Regions from separate parts of the Quadrisphaera sp. DVD1 genome, predicted to be linked through region 1. Evidence: predicted binding sites of a transcription regulator. Region 1 holds the regulator's gene; each other region holds the start of a gene.
What was found. Region 1 encodes HrcA, which represses chaperone genes, less so after heat shock. Its sites were predicted from a motif close to GNTNGCACTCGGNNNNNCCGAGTGCNANC; they were not measured.
Positions count from the first base shown of each region.

Region 2: the regulator HrcA is predicted to act here: its motif matches at 1,930-1,958, upstream of groES (co-chaperone GroES).
Region 3: the regulator HrcA is predicted to act here: its motif matches at 2,228-2,256, upstream of groL (chaperonin GroEL).
Region 4: the regulator HrcA is predicted to act here: its motif matches at 1,621-1,649, upstream of AC5FZL_RS06560 (acetolactate synthase large subunit).

Region 1 covers NZ_JBZYWI010000023.1:12,776-16,152, forward strand. Annotated here, with positions in the region: gene dnaJ (molecular chaperone DnaJ) at 1-461, opposite strand, end outside; gene hrcA (heat-inducible transcriptional repressor HrcA) at 502-1,524, opposite strand; gene AC5FZL_RS04420 (DUF3097 domain-containing protein) at 1,622-2,545, shown strand; gene AC5FZL_RS04425 (DUF4870 domain-containing protein) at 2,623-3,192, shown strand; gene hemW (radical SAM family heme chaperone HemW) at 3,170-3,377, opposite strand, start outside.
Region 2 covers NZ_JBZYWI010000067.1:10,049-13,425, forward strand. Annotated here, with positions in the region: gene AC5FZL_RS09505 (winged helix DNA-binding domain-containing protein) at 1-594, opposite strand, end outside; gene AC5FZL_RS09510 (class I SAM-dependent methyltransferase) at 691-1,896, opposite strand; gene groES (co-chaperone GroES) at 2,124-2,420, shown strand; gene groL (chaperonin GroEL) at 2,562-3,377, shown strand, end outside.
Region 3 covers NZ_JBZYWI010000174.1:2,356-5,732, reverse strand. Annotated here, with positions in the region: partial or broken gene AC5FZL_RS14965 (DUF4031 domain-containing protein) at 1-225, opposite strand, end outside; gene groL (chaperonin GroEL) at 466-2,094, opposite strand; gene AC5FZL_RS14955 (cold-shock protein) at 2,366-2,566, opposite strand; gene AC5FZL_RS14950 (LytR C-terminal domain-containing protein) at 2,809-3,377, opposite strand, start outside.
Region 4 covers NZ_JBZYWI010000039.1:1,203-4,579, reverse strand. Annotated here, with positions in the region: gene AC5FZL_RS06560 (acetolactate synthase large subunit) at 1-1,509, opposite strand, end outside; gene ilvD (dihydroxy-acid dehydratase) at 1,755-3,377, opposite strand, start outside.

The sequences.
Region 1 (3,377 bases):
TCGCAGGTCTGCGGGTGGGTGCCGGGCTGGGCGCAGCTGCCGTCGCAGACCGGGCAGACCACGGCCGTGTCGATGGTGATCTCGCGCTCGCCGCCGAAGACGGCCTCGCGCAGGTCGACCTCGAGGCGGATCAGCGCGTCGGAGCCGGGCTGGGTGCGCGAGACCGGCCCGCGGGCGCCGCCTCCGCCGAAGATCGTGTCGAAGATGTCGCCGAAGCCGCCGAACCCCTGGCCGAAGCCGCCGCCCATGCCCCCGGAGCCGCCGGAGCCGCCGAGGTCGTAGGCCCGTCGCTTGTCGGGGTTGCTCAGCACCTCGTAGGCGGCCGAGACCTCCTTGAAGCGCTCGCCCTCCCCGGGGTTGACGTCCGGGTGCAGCTGGCGGGCCAGCTTGCGGTAGGCCTTCTTGATGTCGTCGGTGCTGGCGTCGCGGGAGACGCCGAGCGCCGCGTAGTGGTCGCTCACGGGCGTGAGTCGCTCCGATCGGAGGTCGGGGTGAGGTGCCTCACTGGGCCAGCACCTTGGTCAGGTAGCGCGCCACGGCGCGCACCGCGGAGATGGTGGTCGGGTAGTCCATCCTCGTCGGACCGAGGATGCCCAGGCGGGCGACGACCTCGCCACCGGGGCCGTAGCCGCTGCTGACGACCGAGGCCTCGGCCAGGCCGGAGTGCGTGATCTCGCGGCCGATCCGCACCGAGACCCCGCTGGCCGGGTCGTCGGCCATCTCCGAGAGCAGGCGCAGCAGCACCACCTGCTCCTCGATCGCCTCGAGCACCGGGCCGAGGGAGGTCGAGAAGCCGCTGCCGGCGCGCGCGAGGTTCGCGGTGCCGGCCAGGACCATGCGCTCCTCGCGGGTGCTCTCCAGGCTGGAGCGCAGCGCGGCCACCACGGCGGTGACCGCCCCGGCGTCCTCGGGGCGGAACGCCTCCGGCAGCGCCGCGAGCGCCCCGGCGGCCTCCTCGGGACGGCGTCCGGCCGTGGCGGCGTTGAGCCGCCCGCGCAGCTCGGGAACGAGGTCGGGGGCGGTCTCGGCCCCGACGTCGACCATCCGCTGCTCGACCCGGCCGGTGTCGGTGATGAGCACGAGCAGGAGGCGGCGCGGGGCCAGCTCGACGAGCTCGACGTGCCGCACCGACGAGCGCGAGAGCGAGGGGTACTGCACGACGGCGACCTGGTGGGTGAGCTGGGCGAGCAGGCGCACCGTGCGGTCGAGCACGTCGTCGAGGTCGGCGGCCTCGCCGAGCAGCCGCTCGATCGCCCGCCGCTCGGCCGGGGACAGCGGCTTGACGCCGGAGAGCCGGTCGACGAAGACCCGGTAGCCCTTGTCGGTGGGCACCCGCCCCGCGCTGGTGTGCGGCTGGGCGATCAGCCCCTCGTCCTCCAGGGCCGCCATGTCGTTGCGGATGGTGGCCGGCGACACGCCGAGGGCGTGGCGGTCCACGAGCGCCTTCGAGCCCACGGGCTCGCGGGTGGCGACGTAGTCCTCCACGATCGCGCGCAGCACGGCCAGTCGGCGGTCGTCGGTCATCCGGCCTCCCGTCGTGGCGGTCGTCAGTGGTTGGCACTCGCGTTCGCGGAGTGCCAATCCTACGCCGGGTCGGCCGCGGCGCGGGTAGCGTCGGACGGTGCCTGCTGCGCCGCGCAACCCCCCGGCCCGACCCCTCTACGGCGGCTGGGGCGGTGACGCCGTGCGCAGCGCCCCTCCCGCGCACCACCGCACCCGCCCCCGCACCACCGACGCACCCGCCGAGCGCGGGCTCGTCGTCGAGGACGTCGAGACCGGCTGGGTCGGCGCCGTGGTGCGGGTGGAGAAGGTGGGCGGCGTGCACGTGGTGGTGCTCGAGGACCGCCGCGGACGCACCCGCAGCTTCCCGCTGGGCCCGGGGTTCCTCCTCGACGGCGCCCCGGTGCGGCTGACCGCGCCACCGGTGGCGCCTCCCGCGGCGCGCGGCCCGGTGGCTCCCGGGCGCACCGCGAGCGGCTCGGTGGCCGTGGCCGGGACGAGGGCGCGGGTCGCGCGCGGGTCGCGGATCTGGGTCGAGGGCAAGCACGACGCCGAGCTCGTGGAGAAGGTCTGGGGCGACGACCTGCGCGTCGAGGGCGTCGTCGTGGAGGGGCTGGAGGGCGTGGACCACCTGGCCGCGGCCGTCGCGGACTTCTCCCCGGGCCCCGGCCGGCGGGTCGGCGTCCTCGTCGACCACCTCATCACCGGCACCAAGGAGGCCCGGCTGGTCGCCGACGCCCTGCGCGCGGTGCCCGGCGCCGCCCCGCACGTCCTCGTCGTCGGCCACCCCTACGTCGACGTCTGGCAGGCCGTGCGGCCGCGGCGCCTGGGCCTGGCGGCGTGGCCGGTGGTCCCCCGCGGGCGGCCGTGGAAGGAGGGCGTCCTGCAGGCCCTCGGCTGGCCGCACGCCACCACCGCCGACGTCGCGCGCGGCTGGAAGCGGATCCTCGCCAGCGTCGACACCATCGCCGACCTCGAGCCGGACCTGTCCGGGCGGGTGGAGCAGCTCATCGACTTCGTCACCGAGGACCCGCTGGACCGGTGAGGCGCTGGACCCCGGCGTCGCGAGCCGGGAGACTGGTCGGGCCGCGGGAGCGCCCCCGCGCCACCTGAGGAGGAGTCGTGTCCGAGCAGAGCCCGGGGAACCACCCCCCGTACGGGCAGCAGCCGCCGGCCTACGGGCAGCAGCCGCCGCCCGGCGGGCAGCAGCCACCCCCCGGCCAGCCCCCGTACGGCCAGCCCCCCTACGGCCAGCCCCCCTACGGCGGCCAGCCCCCGACGTACGGCACGGTCGGCGCGCAGGGGGAGATGAGCCCCGCCGACCAGCGGATGTGGGGGATGCTCGCCCACCTGAGCGCGATCGTCGGCGCCCTCGTGCTCTCGTCGATGACGGCCGGCGTGATCTACCTCGGCGCGGTCGGGCCCCTGGTGATCTACCTCGTCCTCAGGGAGCGCGGGATCTTCGTGCGCCGCCAGGCCGCGGAGGCGCTGAACTTCCAGATCCTCCTGACGATCGTCTACCTGGCCGGCGTCCTGCTGTCGGTGGTCACCCTCGGCATCGGCCTCATCGTCGTCGTGCCGCTGGCGATCGTCGTGGGCGTCGTCGCGCTGATCTTCACGATCATCGCGGCGGTCAAGGCCAACCAGGGCGTCGACTACCGCTACCCGATCAACTGGCGGCTGGTGAAGTAGCCGCCAGGGCGGGCTCCAGCGCGGCCGGAGCCTCGTCCCAGCCCAGCAGCACCCGGACGACGGCGTCCGCGAGCAGCCGCCCGCGCCGGGTCAGCACCACGCGTGCCGACCCGAGCCGGGCGGCTGCGTCGTTCCCGCCGCCCTCCACCAGGCCGGCAGCGACGAGCGCCGGGAGCGCGGCCCGC
Region 2 (3,377 bases), on a different contig from region 1:
CCCGAGGGACTCCTCGCGCTCCAGCGGTCGCGGCGCGGCGACCCACTCGGCGAGCAGCACGAGCTCGGCCTCGCCCTCGCGGGTGGGGCCGAAGACCACGGCGCCGCTCTGGGCCAGGTGCCACAGCAGGTGGTAGCTGCGCTGCTTCACGCCCAGCAGCCCGGCCTCCTCCCAGAGGGCCAGGAGCTGCTCGCGCCGCAGCCGCCGCCCGCCCGACAGGGCCTCGACGGCGATCTGCCGCGCCAGCTCGAGGTGCTCGGGCTCCAGGCCGAGGGCCGCCCGCCGCGAGGCGGCGCCGGCGATCAGGCGCTCGCTCGTCAGGGCGAGCATCCAGCCGAGGTCCTCGGCCGACACCAGGTGCAGCGTGCCGCGCATCGGCCAGGACCGGACCACCTCGCCGGCGTCCATCGCCGCAGCGACCGCCGCCGCCGTGCCCTCGCGCGTGCGCAGGGCGACGGCGGTGCGGGCGCTGCGCTCGTCCTGCGCCTGGACGGCGCCCATCCAGCGCACGGTCTCGGCGGCGGAGCCGCACGCGGGACCGGCCAGGCGCTGGGCGACCAGCCGGAGGAGCGCCACCTCGCGGGTCGTGATCACGGGCCCACGCTAGGGGGCGTCACCGACCGTTCCGGCAGTTCTCCCCAGGTGTTCTCCACAGGTGGGGATTCCGTCACGCTGCGCAACCGGAGCGGGTCAGGCCGGCGCCGCGCGGGCGACCGGGCGGGCCAGCACCACGCTCTGCTGGCCGGCGACCCGGGTCAGCACCACGGTGGCCTCGCCCGGCCCGGACAGGCGGAGCTGGCGGCGCAGCTGCTCGACCTCCAGGGCGCTGCCGCGCTTGAGCACCTCGACCCGGCCCACGCCGCGGTCGCGCAGCCGGGTGCGCAGGGCCTTGAGCCCGAAGGGCAGCACCTCCTCGACGACGAGGGCGCGCGCCAGGGGCGTGCGCACGAGGACGTCGGAGGTGACGTAGGCGATCGTCGGGTCCAGCAGCCGCCCGGAGACCAGGGCCGCGACCTGCCCGACCAGGCCCGAGCGCACGACGGCGCCGTCGGGGTCGTAGAGGTAGGTGCCCACGCCGGACGCGTCGCGCACGGCGTCCGGGGTGCCCATCCCGACGTCGTCGACCTCGGTGGCCCCGCCGTCGCGCAGCACCAGCGCGCTGGCGCGCAGGCCCGGGCGGGCCAGCGGCCCGAACCAGACCGCCGCCTCGACCACGTCGCCGTCCACCGACACCCACTGGGTCTCTGCTCCCGGCGGGGCGAGGTCGCGCGGGATGCCCGGCGCGAGCTTGACGCCGGTGGCCGGCACGGCGCGGGCGACCTCCAGCACGGCGTCCCAGGGCGGGGAGGCCCGGTGGGGGTCGAGCACGCGGCGGCCGCTGGCGGTGCGCCGGGCCGGGTCCAGCCAGGCGCCGTCCACGCCGGACAGGTCCACCGACATCGCCTCGGCCTGGCGCACCTGGGCCTCGGGCCAGTGGCGCAGGTTCACCGTGGCCACGGCGGCGGTGGTCTCGTCGCGGTCGACCGCGAGCACCCGGCGGTCCAGGCCGGCCAGCGCCATCGCGTCCCCGCCGATGCCGCACCCCAGGTCGGCCACGCGCTCGACGCCGGCCAGGGCGAAGCGCTGGGCGTGCCGGGCCGCCACCTCCAGCCGGGTGGCCTGGGCCAGGCCCTCCACGGTGAAGAGCATGCCGGCGGCGAACGGCCCGAACTTGCTCTCGGCGCGGGCGCGCAGCCGGGACTGCGTCAGGGCCGCGGCCACCAGCGCCGGGTCGACGCCCTCGCCGCGCAGGCGCTCGGCCAGGCCCATCGCGGCGTCCTCGCGGTAGGGCGGCAGCGCCTCGAGCAGGGCCCAGCCCTCCGGCGTCAGCAGCGCCGAGAGCCCTGCTGCGTCCACGCCCCGATCCTCGCACGCCCGAGCACCCGGGTGGCTGGCACTCCGGTTGACCGAGTGCTAACGCCGGTCCTAGAGTCGCACTGGCACTCTCCCCGTGAGGGTGCCAGCTGCTGCGGCGGCGCCGGCCGGCACCGCGACGACGGACGGCACCGCAGCGCGGCGCAGACATCGCACCACCTGAACCGCTGTCAGAGCACCACCCTCACAAGCGAAGGGGAGGTCCGCACGTGTCGGTCTCCATCAAGCCGCTCGAAGACCGCATCGTCGTCAAGCCGCTCGACGCCGAGCAGACGACCGCTTCCGGCCTGGTCATCCCGGACACCGCGAAGGAGAAGCCCCAGGAGGGCGAGGTCCTGAGCGTGGGCCCGGGCCGCATCGACGACAACGGCAACCGCGTCCCGCTGGACGTCTCCGTCGGCGACAAGGTCATCTACTCCAAGTACGGCGGCACCGAGGTCAAGTACGGCGGCCAGGAGCTGCTCGTGCTCTCTGCGCGCGACGTGCTGGCCATCGTCACCCAGTGATCCACCGGCCGGAGAGCGGCGCCAGCCGCCGCCCCGGCCCCTGAACGGCGCGCCCCGGCGGCCCGGTACGCACCGGGCCCCGGGGCGTCCGCCGTCCGCGCACAGCCCAGCACCTCCCGAACCAGATCGAGGTAGTCAGACATGGCCAAGACGCTGCTGTTCAACGACGAAGCCCGGCGCGCGCTCGAGCGCGGCGTGGACGCGCTCGCGAACGCCGTGAAGGTGACGCTCGGCCCCCGCGGCCGCAACGTCGTCATCGACAAGAAGTGGGGGGCGCCCACCATCACCAACGACGGGGTGACCATCGCCCGCGAGGTCGAGCTGGAGGACCCCTACGAGAACCTCGGGGCCCAGCTGGCCAAGGAGGTCGCCACCAAGACCAACGACGTGGCCGGTGACGGCACCACGACGGCGACCGTGCTGGCCCAGGCGATGGTCCACGAGGGCCTGCGCAACGTCGCCGCCGGCGCCGGTCCGGCCGCCCTCAAGCGGGGCATCGACGCCGCGGTGGACGCGATCAGCGCGCAGCTGCTCGAGACCGCCCGCGAGGTCGGCGGCAAGGAGGAGATCGCCCAGGTCGCCACCATCTCCGCGCAGGACGCGGCCGTGGGCGACCTGCTGGCCGAGGCCTTCGACAAGGTCGGCAAGGACGGCGTCATCACCGTGGAGGAGTCCTCCACGATGGCGCTCGAGCTCGACTTCACCGAGGGCATGCAGTTCGACAAGGGCTACATCTCGCCCTACTTCGTCACCGACTCCGAGCGCATGGAGGCCGTCCTCGAGGACGCCCACGTGCTCATCACCCAGGGCAAGATCTCCTCGGTCGCCGAGCTGCTGCCGCTGCTGGAGAAGGTGCTGCAGACCAGCAAGCCCCTGTTCATCATCGCCGAGGACGTCGACGGCGAGGCGCTGTCGACCCTCGTGGTCAACAAGATCCGCGGCACCTTCACCGCCGTC
Region 3 (3,377 bases), on a different contig from region 1:
CAGGCGCACGAGCAGCTCGCGGGCTGTCACCTGCTGCGCGCCCAGGGCCACGAGGTCGGGCACCGCGGCGTCGGGCACGTCGTAGTGGTCCGCGTCGAAGCTGCGCGGCGGGAGCGCCGCCCGGGCGGCGAAGGCGTGCAGCTCGTCCAGGGAGGTGTCGCTGACCAGGTGCGCCCACAGGCGGCCGTGGGCCGGCCAGCGCGCCTCGTCGACCAGCACCGCCACGAGCCCACCCTACGAGCCCTCGCCGAACCGCACTTCCCGCCAGGAGTGCGCCTCAGGAGCGCCCACGAACCGCACTTCCCGCCAGAAGTGCGGAAGGGGAGCGCCCACGAACCGCACTTCCCGCCAGAAGTGCGGAAGGGGAGGCGCGGCAGGCCCCGGACGCGCCGAGGGCGGCACCCCTGGTGGGGTGCCGCCCTCGGACGGTGGGTCAGGTGGTGCGGGTGGCGCAGGAGGCAGGACTCAGAAGTCCATCCCGCCCATGCCGCCGTCGCCGCCCGGAGCGGCCGCAGCGGCCTTCTCCGGCTTGTCGGCGATGACGGCCTCGGTGGTGAGGAACAGGCCGGCGATGCTGGCCGCGTTCTGCAGCGCCGAGCGGGTCACCTTGGCGGGGTCGATGATCCCGGTGGCCACCATGTCGACGTACTCGTTGGTCGCGGCGTTGAGGCCGTGACCGGTCTCCAGGTTGCGCACGCGCTCGGCGACGACGCCGCCCTCGAGACCGGCGTTGATCGCGATCTGCTTGAGCGGGGCCTCGATGGCGACGCGGACGATGTTGGCGCCCGTCGCCTCGTCACCGGTCAGGCCGAGACCGTCGAACGCGGTCTTGCCGGCCTGGATGAGGGCCACGCCGCCACCGGCGACGATGCCCTCCTCGACGGCCGCCTTCGCGTTGCGCACGGCGTCCTCGATGCGGTGCTTGCGCTCCTTGAGCTCGACCTCGGTCGCCGCGCCGGCCTTGATGACGGCGACGCCGCCGGCCAGCTTGGCCAGGCGCTCCTGCAGCTTCTCGCGGTCGTAGTCGGAGTCGCTGCGCTCGATCTCGGAGCGGATCTGGTTGACCCGGCCGGCGATCTGGTCGGCGTCACCGGCGCCCTCGACGATCGTCGTCTCGTCCTTGGTGACGACGATCTTGCGGGCGCGGCCCAGCAGGTCCAGGCCCGCGGTGTCGAGCTTGAGGCCGACCTCCTCGGAGATGACCTGGCCACCGGTGAGGATCGCGATGTCCTGCAGCATGGCCTTGCGGCGGTCGCCGAAGCCGGGGGCCTTGACGGCCACCGAGCGGAAGATGCCGCGGATCTTGTTGACGACCAGGGTGGCCAGGGCCTCGCCCTCGACGTCCTCGGAGATGATCGCCAGCGGCTTGCCGGACTGGGTGACCTTCTCCAGCAGCGGCAGCAGGTCCTTGATCGAGGAGATCTTGGAGTTGACGACGAGGATGTAGGGGTCGTCGAGGACGGCCTCCATGCGCTCGGAGTCGGTGACGAAGTAGGGCGAGATGTAGCCCTTGTCGAAGCGCATGCCCTCGGTGAGCTCGAGCTCCAGGCCGAAGGTGTTCGACTCCTCGACCGTGATCACGCCCTCCTTGCCGACCTTGTCCATCGCCTCGGCGATGAGCTCGCCGATCTGCGGGTCAGCGGCGGAGATGGACGCGGTGGCCGCGATCTGCTCGCGGGTCTCGACCTCGACGGCGTTCTCGAGCAGCTGCGCGGAGACCGCGGCGACGGCGGCCTCGATGCCCTTGCGCAGCGCCATCGGGTTCGCCCCGGCGGCCACGTTGCGCAGGCCCTCGCGGACCATGGCCTGGGCCAGCACGGTGGCGGTGGTGGTGCCGTCGCCAGCGACGTCGTCCGTCTTCTTGGCGACCTCCTTGACGAGCTCGGCGCCGATCTTCTCGTAGGGGTCCTCGAGGTCGATCTCCTTGGCGATGCTCACGCCGTCGTTGGTGATCGTGGGGGCGCCCCACTTCTTCTCGAGCACGACGTTGCGGCCCTTGGGCCCGAGGGTGACCTTGACGGCGTCGGCGAGGGTGTTCATGCCCCGCTCGAGACCGCGGCGGGCCTCCTCGTTGAAGGAGATGGTCTTTGCCATGCGGATGGTCCTCCCGGAACGGGTGGCGGTGTCGGCCGCGCCGGTGCCCGCGACGGACGCCGCCCCAGCACCGGTCACGTCCCGGGCCTCAGCGGCTCACCAGCACGGCCAGGAGCGTTGGCTCCAGGTCGTGGTTGGCACTCGGGTGTCCTGAGTGCCAGTCCCAAGACTGGCACTCTCACCGCCCGAGTGCAAACCCCCACGGGGCCGAGACGGCGAACGGCGCCGCCCCGCTCCCGCGGGACGACGCCGTTCGCGCGCTGACGAGTCCTCAGGCGAGGCGGACGGCCTCGGCCTGCGGGCCCTTCTGGCCGGTGCCGACCTCGAACTCGACGGCCTGGCCCTCCTCGAGGGAGCGGTAGCCGTCCATCTGGATGGCGGACCAGTGAACGAAGACGTCCGGGCCACCGTCGACGGTGATGAACCCGTACCCCTTCTCGGCGTTGAACCACTTCACGGTTCCCTGAGCCATGTCCTTGCTCCTGTATCACTGCGGTGGTGCAGCGCGGACAGTTCGCCCGCGCCGGGTCTGGAGAGTTCGCGTGGATCCGCGTGGACCCCCGTGCGGCCCCCCGTGCAGGTGCAGAAGGACGTGCTCACACAGAACTGCTCGACCGCGAGCAGGCTAGCGCGGCGGGCCCCGCCGGCGCGAGGGTCGTGCACAGGCTCGAACAGGGGCGGGTGCGCAGGTCAGGACGCCGGCGCGCGCCTCGGTCAGGGGGTCCAGTCGGGGCCCAGGACGACGGTGAGCGAGCCGCTCTCGGCGTCGGCGTCCTCGATCGCCACCGCGCCCAGGTCGTCGGCGACCGCGGCGGCGGTGGACGCGAGCTCGGCGTCGGCGTAGGTGACCGTGGTGGACCGCACGGTCGCGCCGCGCTCGTTGCCGGTGCTCGCCACGGACCAGCCCTGGCGCTGCAGCGCCGAGGAGGCCCTGGCCGCCAGACCGGTCGTCTTCGTCCCGTTGAGCACGACCAGCGGCACGGACGTGTCCGGCTCGGCGCTCTCCTCGTCGGCCTCGTCGGCCTCCACCGGCGCCTCGTCCGCCTCGGCCACGGGCTCGCTCACGACCTCCACCGCGGCGGCGGGGGCGGCCGGCTCGGCGGGGACGTCGGCGGGCACGGTCTCGACCACGGCGGCCGGGGCCTGCTCGGAGGCGACCACGGCGGTGCCGGGGTCGGTGGTGGCCCCGTCGCCACCACCGCCCAGGAGGTTCACCGCACCCAGGGCCACGACCCCGGCCACGCCGGCGACGAGCGCCGAGGGCACCAGGGGCAGGATCCGGC
Region 4 (3,377 bases), on a different contig from region 1:
GTTGGAGTAGCGCCCGTCGTAGAACAGGGTCTGCCACTGCCGGACCATCCCGAGGCTGGAGTTGTTGATCACCGCCACCTTGATCGGGATGTTGTTGAGGGCGCAGGTGGCGAGCTCCTGGTTGGTCATCTGGAAGCAGCCGTCACCGTCGATCGCCCACACCGTGCTGCCGGGCATGCCGACCTTGGCGCCCATCGCCGCGGGGACGGCGTAGCCCATCGTCCCCAGGCCCCCGGAGTTCAGCCAGGTGCGCGGGTTCTCGTACTTGATGAACTGCGCGGCCCACATCTGGTGCTGGCCGACGCCCGAGGCGAAGATCGTCTCCGGCCCGGAGATCTGGCCGATGCGCTGGATGACGCGCTGCGGCGACAGCGTGCCGTCGTCCGGCTCGTCGAAGCCGAGGGGGTAGGTCGAGCGCAGCTGGTCGAGCTGGCGCCACCAGCCGCCCAGGTCGGCCCGCCGGCCGGCGGCGTGCTCGGCCGCCAGGGCGACGAGCAGCTCGCTGATGACCTCGCGGGCGTCACCGACGATCGGGACGTCGGCCCGGCGGTTCTTGCCGATCTCCGCGGGGTCGATGTCGGCGTGGACGATCGCCGCGTCCGGGGCGAAGGAGGAGAGCACCCCGGTGACCCGGTCGTCGAAGCGCGCGCCGAGGCTGACGATGAGGTCGGCCTTCTGCAGCGCCGTCACCGCCGCCACGGTGCCGTGCATGCCGGGCATGCCGAGGTTGGCGGGGTGGGAGTCCGGCAGGGCGCCGCGGGCCATGAGGGTGGTGACCGCGGGGGCGCCGGAGAGGTCGACGAGCTGGTGCAGCTCGCGGCTGGCCCCGGCCTTGATCACGCCGCCGCCGACGTAGAGCACCGGCCGCTTGGCCTCGGCGAGCATCCGCGCGGCCTCGCGCACCTGCTTGCCGTGCGGCCGGGTCACCGGGTGGTAGCCGGCCAGCTCCACCTTCTCCGGCCACTGGAACGTCGTCATCGCCTGCTGGGCGTCCTTGGTGACGTCGACGAGGACCGGCCCGGGCCGGCCCGTGGAGGCCAGGTGGAAGGCCTCGGCCACGACGCGCGGGATGTCGTCGGGGTCGGTCACGAGGTAGTTGTGCTTGGTGATCGGCAGCGTGATGCCGACGATGTCCGCCTCCTGGAAGGCGTCCGTGCCGATCGCGGTGCTCGCGACCTGGCCGGTGATCGCGACCATCGGCACGGAGTCCATGTGGGCGTCGGCGATCGCCGTGACGAGGTTGGTCGCCCCGGGGCCCGACGTGGCCAGGCAGACGCCGACCCGGCCGGTGGCCTGGGCGTAGCCCTGGGCCGCGTGCCCGGCGCCCTGCTCGTGGCGCACGAGGACGTGCCGCAGCGTGGGGCTGTCGAGGAGCGGGTCGTAGGTGGGCAGGATCGCCCCGCCCGGCAGGCCGAACACCACCTCGGTGCCGGCGCGCTCGAGGGAGCGGACCAGGCTGGCCGCTCCGGTCATCCGCTCGGGCTGCTCGCTGTTCCCTGGACTGCTCATCGGGTTCCTCCCGCGGGGACTGCTGTGGCGTGTGGGCATGCAAAGACCCTCCGGCCCTCGACACGGCGAGGACGGCGGAGGGTCGCGCGCGGCAGGTCGTCAGACGTCGGCGTCAGCTCGCGCGCTGCGCGAGTACTACCCGGACCGTGCCCATGGCGCGACCCTAGACCCGCACCGGCGCGCGTGTCAGCCCCAAGGGCACCCCGTCCCACATCGTGAGACGGGGTGCCCGAGGGGTGGGCACCTCAGTCGCAGACGGCCCCGCCGGACGCCGACCCGACGAGCTTGGCGTACTTGGCCAGCACGCCGCGGGTGTACTTGTGCGGCACCGGCGCCCAGCCCTGCGCGCGCTCGGCGAGCACGGCGGGGTCGACGAGGAGGTCGAGCCGCTTCGTGCCGACGTCGAGGCGGATCCGGTCGCCGTCGCGCACGTGGGCGATCGGCCCGCTGTCCACCGCCTCCGGGGCGACGTGCCCGACGCACAGGCCGGTCGTGCCACCGGAGAAGCGGCCGTCGGTGAGCAGCAGGACGTCCTTGCCGAGGCCCGCACCCTTGATCGCGCCGGTGATGGCGAGCATCTCGCGCATGCCCGGACCGCCCTTGGGGCCCTCGTAGCGGATCACCACGACGTCGCCGGCGGCGATCGTGCCGTCCTCGAGGGCGTCCATGGCGGCGCGCTCGCGGTCGAAGACCCGCGCGGTGCCCTCGAAGACGTCGGACTCGAAGCCCGCGGACTTCACCACGGCGCCGCCGGGGGCCAGCGTGCCGCCGAGGATGGTGATCCCCCCGGTCTTGTGGATCGGGTTCGAGATGGCCCGCAGCACTGCGCCGTCGGGGTCCGGGGGCGCGATGTCGGCGAGGTTCTCGGCGATCGTGCGGCCCGTGACGGTCAGGCAGTCGCCGTGCAGCAGGCCGGCGTCCAGCAGCGCCTTCATGACCACCGGGATGCCGCCGATGCGGTAGACGTCGGCCATGACGTGGCGCCCGAAGGGCTTGACGTCGGCCAGGTGCGGCACGCGGTCGGCGATCCGGTCGAAGTCGGCCAGGGTCACGTCGACCTCGGCCTCGTGGGCGATCGCCAGCAGGTGCAGGACGGCGTTGGTCGAGCCGCCCAGGGCCATCACCACGGAGATCGCGTTCTCGAACGCCTCCTTGGTCATGATCTGGCGGGCGGTGATCCCGTGCGCGAGGAGGTTGACCACGGCCTCGCCGGACTTGCGGGCGTAGCCGTCGCGGACGCGGTCGGTGGCCGGCGGGGCCGCGGAGCCGGGGAGCGACATGCCCAGCGCCTCAGCGGCCGAGGCCATGGTGTTCGCGGTGTACATGCCGCCGCAGGCGCCCTCGCTCGGGCACACCGCGCGCTCGATGGCGTCGACGTCCTCCCGGCTCATCAGCCCCCGCGCGCACGCGCCGACCGCCTCGAAGGCGTCGATCAGGGTGACCTCGCGCTCGCTGCCGTCCGACATCGTCGCCGTGCCCGGCAGGATCGAGCCCGCGTACATGAAGACGCTGGCCAGGTCGAGGCGGGCCGCGGCCATGAGCATGCCCGGCAGCGACTTGTCGCAGCCGGCGAGCAGCACCGAGCCGTCCAGGCGCTCGGCCTGCATCACCGTCTCGACGCTGTCGGCGATGACCTCGCGGGAGACCAGGGAGAAGTGCATGCCCTCGTGGCCCATGGAGATGCCGTCGGAGACCGAGATGGTGCCGAACTCCAGCGGGAAGCCCCGCGCGGCGTGCACGCCCTCCTTGACCGACTTCGCGAGCCGGTCGAGCGGGAGGTTGCAGGGGGTGATCTCGTTCCAGGACGAGGCGACGCCGATCTGGGGCTTGACCCAGTCGTCGTCGCCCATGCCGACGGCGCGCAGCAT